Regions from separate parts of the Streptomyces sp. MST-110588 genome, predicted to be linked through region 2. Evidence: riboswitches for the same ligand, from Rfam matches in the RefSeq annotation. Region 2 holds a riboswitch; the other holds the start of a gene.

What was found. A riboswitch is a leader RNA that binds a small molecule or an ion and turns the genes downstream of it on or off. The one in region 2 is predicted to bind cyclic di-AMP.
Region 1: another riboswitch for cyclic di-AMP. It lies ahead of KGS77_RS01820 (C40 family peptidase); the one in region 2 lies ahead of KGS77_RS21350 (transglycosylase family protein).

What each region holds. Positions count from the first base shown of each region.
Region 1 covers NZ_CP074380.1:414,695-416,884, forward strand. The annotation lists partial or broken gene KGS77_RS01810 (ATP-dependent Clp protease proteolytic subunit) at 1-280, shown strand, start outside; gene KGS77_RS01815 (hypothetical protein) at 350-655, shown strand; cyclic di-AMP (ydaO/yuaA leader) riboswitch at 1,104-1,266, shown strand; gene KGS77_RS01820 (C40 family peptidase) at 1,270-1,743, shown strand; gene KGS77_RS01825 (DUF6328 family protein) at 1,922-2,190, shown strand, end outside.
Region 2 covers NZ_CP074380.1:4,860,261-4,862,450, reverse strand. The annotation lists gene eno (phosphopyruvate hydratase) at 1-77, opposite strand, end outside; gene KGS77_RS21350 (transglycosylase family protein) at 486-1,175, opposite strand; cyclic di-AMP (ydaO/yuaA leader) riboswitch at 1,179-1,340, opposite strand; gene KGS77_RS21345 (transglycosylase family protein) at 1,601-2,190, opposite strand, start outside.

The sequences.
Region 1 (2,190 bases), 4.4 Mb from region 2:
GGTTCGCCCTGCCGCGTGCGCGCATCCTGATCCATCAGCCGTCCCTGAGCGAGCCGATCCAGGGACAGGCTTCCGACTTGCAGGTCAAGGCCGCGGAACTGCTGCGCAGCCGGGCGATGCTGGAGGAGATGCTCGTACGGCACACCGGCCGGCCCGCCGAGCAGATCGCCGCCGACATCGAACGCGACAAGATATTCGACGCGCGGGGGCGCTGGAGTACGGACTCATCGACGGGCTGACCGGCAGTCGCAAGCGGCCGGCCGTGGCGCCGGCCGCGTAGTGAGCGGAGCGCACGAGGGAATGGGACGCACGAGGGAATGGGACGCATGAGGGGGACGAGATGAGCGGGATGCTGCCGCCCGAGTTGCCGCCGCTGCCCGCGCTGACCCGGGCCGAGGGCGAGTTCATCGACAGCTACCTGGCAGTGCTGGACCTGCTGGGCCGTATCAACCCGAGCCGGGGCGGGGCCACTTACGGCGGGCTGCGGGCCGCGCAGGCCCTGGTCGCCAAGGCAACGGACCTGCGGGACGCGCTGACGCTGATGCACCGGCGCGGCGAGAGCGAACTGCACGCCGCGACGCTGACGCGGGCGCTGCGGGTGCTGGACGGCGAGCGCCGCGCCCGCCTGGTGACGGTGCCGCCCGCCCAGAAGTGACGGGGCCGGCGAACGACCGCGGAACAGCGGCTGCGGCCGGCGCGTGCCCGTCGCATCGCCCGCCCCGGGGACGACCGGCTCCCCCACCGGCAGCGGAGCGCACACCCCTTCGCCAAAGGGCACACGGGACTGACAGGCGACCGGGGTTCGCTCGCCCGTTCGGTGTAGTCAGGGTCCCGGCTTTTGCGGGAGTGCGGTTGCGCAACACGCGCACACAACATCCGGAATGATCCGCTCCGCGCCTGGTGCGGGGGTCCTCACGGGTCGCGGCCCGGGCACGAAGCGGGCGTTGTCCACCTGAACGGGTCAGTCGTGACCAGCCTCACATACGGCCGTTTCGGCTCGGCATCCTGCCGCCGCCGGGTGACGATCCCTCTCGACGACAAGCCCCCGCCACAGCGGTGGGGCGGTCCGGACGGGCGCCGAATCCTGCCGCCGTGCCGGGCGTCCGGTCGATGCGCCTGATCGGCAGGAGCGGAGGACCCGAGCACGACGGGACCGTCGGCCGGCGAAGCCGACGGCCCCTTGGGGTGAAGCCGGAGCCACGGCCGGGCATCTTCGCCTGCCCGAACCCGACAGGTTCTCCTTCGCAGGCGGCTGACGAAGGGTTGCGCATGGCTGCGCACGTTCGCGTTTCCGGGATGCCGGTGCGGGCGGGAGTGATCTCCGCTCTCGCCCTCGCCACGGCCGCCGGGACGATGATGATCCCCGGTGGGACGGCGGAGGCGCAGGCCGCCTCGGCCTCCGCCAAAGCGCTGCGGATCGCCGCCTCGAAGAAAGGGGCTCCCTACCAGTACGGCGCGACGGGCCCGTACCGCTTCGACTGCTCGGGCCTGACGCTGTACTCGTTCAAGCGCGCGGGCAAGAAACTCCCCCGCACCGCCGCGTCGCAGTACAACCGCACCCGCCATGTCCCCGCATCCTCCCGCGCACGCGGTGACCTGGTCTTCTTCTATTCCCGTGGGGGCATATACCACGTGGGGATATACGCCGGGAGCGGACGCATCTGGCACGCGCCCAAGACCGGTGACGTGGTGCGCCTGCAGAAGATATGGACGCGCAGCGTCCTGTACGGCCGGGTGCGCTGACCCGGGCGCCAACTCCTGTTCCTGTTCCGCCCCGCCGGGAACGGCGGGGCGGAACAGGAACACACCCTCGTTTTCCCCCGGCATGGACCTTCGGCGGACGTACGGGCCGGCGGGGCGCGGCAGCCGCCGTTCGTGGGTCGTTCCGACTGATTGCCGCACCGCTGGCTACTCGTACGGAATGGACCGTCCCACCGACCGCCCCGGGACGCCGGACCCCGGCGCCGGCGGACGCGAGGAGCGCCAGGAGGACGCGCAGGAACGCCACGAGACCGCGCTGGAGCGTTACGACCGCAACTTCTCCGAACTGCTCCAGGAACTGCGGGTCATGCAGACCGGCGTACAGATCCTCTTCGCGTTTCTGCTGACCCTGGCCTTCACTCCGCGCTTCGTGTCCCTGGACACGGTCCAGCGGGCGACGTACGTCGGGACGCTGCTGCTGGCCGTGCT
Region 2 (2,190 bases):
CCGACCTCGACCTCGACCGTGGGATTGCCTCGCGAGTCGAGAATCTCGCGAGCTACGACGACGTCGATGGACGGCACGTTGTCTCCTTCATGGGTGTCTGGAGTTCTGCAGCACGAGCCTAACGGCCCCGGGGGGCTGCGCTCGCCCCCAGCCCGGCCCATGGGACGAAAACAAACGAAAATACTGCCAAAGGCCCAGTTCATTGGGCGTATGGGTGCATTGTTCGCTGAACGGGAACGCCGCCGGAAACGCCGTGGTCACAGGCGTACGGCGGCGGGGCGGAAAGCGACGGGGCGGGAAGGCGCACCAATGGGAGAAGCCCCGTCGCGGCGCGTTCGGGGGACGACGCGGCGTGACGGGGCGGTCTCACGGGAAGAGCGGATTCCCGGGCGCTTCGGGCCGCGGGGTCAAGGCCGGGACGGCCCGTACGTACCGCCGTACGTACGGGGAGTCCGGGACCCCGGCGGACCGGGAGGGGCAGGAGCTCAGACGGAGAGCTTCTGGCCCGGGAAGATCAGGTTGGGGTTGCCGCCGATGACGGACTTGTTGTTCTCGTAGACCGACTTCCAGTTGGTGCCGTGGGAAGCGGCGATCTTGGCGAGGGTGTCGCCCGCCTTGACGGTGTAGTTGCCGTGGCCCTGGGACTTCTTCGGCTGCGCGGGGGCCGGGGTGGTGCGGGCGGCCTCACGGGCCTGCTTGCGGGCCTCGGACTTCGAGGGGCCCTGCTGGTGACGCTCGGTGTAGCTGCGGGTGGAGTTGTGGTGGCCCGAGCCGCCGGAGGTGTTCACCTGGGCCTTGGGGCCGCCGGAGGTCAGGTTGCCGGCGCCGGCGCAGGACCAGGCACCCGGGCCCTGCATGGCCAGGAGCTTCTCGGCCACGGCTATCTGCTGGCCCTTGCTGGCCAGGTCGGCGCGGGGGGCGTACTTGGTGCCGCCGGCGGCGGCCCAGCTCGAATTGGAGAACTGCAGGCCACCGTAGTAGCCGTTGCCGGTGTTGATCGACCAGTTGCCGCCGGACTCGCACTGCGCGACCGCGTCCCAGGTGGAGACGGAGGCGGCGGAGGCGGAGGTGGCGCCCATCAGCGGGACGGCCACGGCGGCACCGGCGACGCCGGCCAGGGTGGCGACGCGGACGGCCTTGGAGGGACGACGGTGCTTGCCCTTGACAGAAGACATGGTTGTTTTCCTCACCGACGCCTACGAGGTGAGCTGTCGGGTTCGGACTGTGAGTGGCCCGGCCGCGTCTCACGCGGCTTCACCCCTAGCCGTCCCTCCCGTTCTCACGGGTGGGGCCGGCACTTACCTTGGGTCCCCCGCTCCTGCCTTCGGCGCTTGCGCGACGACGTCCTCCGACCACCGGCAGGATTCGGCGTGTGGTCGACGGGCCCGCTTTGGCGAGCGGTCACGACCGTAAACAGGAACACCCTGCCGGTTCAAACCCCTACTTCTGAGGCGAGTTGACCGTTTTGTGACCCGAGAAGCTCCCATTTCCGCAGGTCGCGGGCGGTTTCGAAACAATGGCCGACTCGGACACGCCCGAGCCGAACGAGAGCCATGTCTCACTTTCGCCAAAGCGGACCCAACAGCTCCGAATGAGCCGGTCAGCGACCGACTTCAAGGCGCTGACCAGGCAGAATCAGATCCGGGTCGTCTCCGATGACGTCCTTGTTGGCCTTGTAGAGCGCGGGCCAGCCACCGGGCGTCCGGGAGTCCTCGGCGATGACTGACAGGTTGTCACCCGGCCGCACGACGTAGTCCGTTCGAACAGGCGGGTGGTCGCGGTGCGTGTCCCCGCCACGGGAGGCGTGGCGCCCGCCGGAGCCGCGGCCGTCGCCCTCCTGGCCCGCGTCCCCGTCCGGCCCGCCGCGGTGCTTGCCGGCACCGGGGAGCCCCGGCGCGCCCGGGTCGGTGGTGGGGTCGGTGGCTCCGGGGCCGGACGTACCCGAGCCGTCCCGGTCGCCGGTGCCGGACTTTCCGGCGGAATCAGATGAACCAGACGATCCCGGGGAATCCGAGGTGCCCGAGGAACCGGAGGAATCCCGCGCATCCGATGGGTCCGAGGTGCCCGAAGAATCCGTCGCGTCCGTGGCGCCCGATGCGTCGGATTCATCCGTACGGTCCGAGGCGCCCGAGGAGTCCGACGAGCCCGCCCGGCCGGACGGGTCCGCCTTGGGCCGCGTACCGCTGTGGG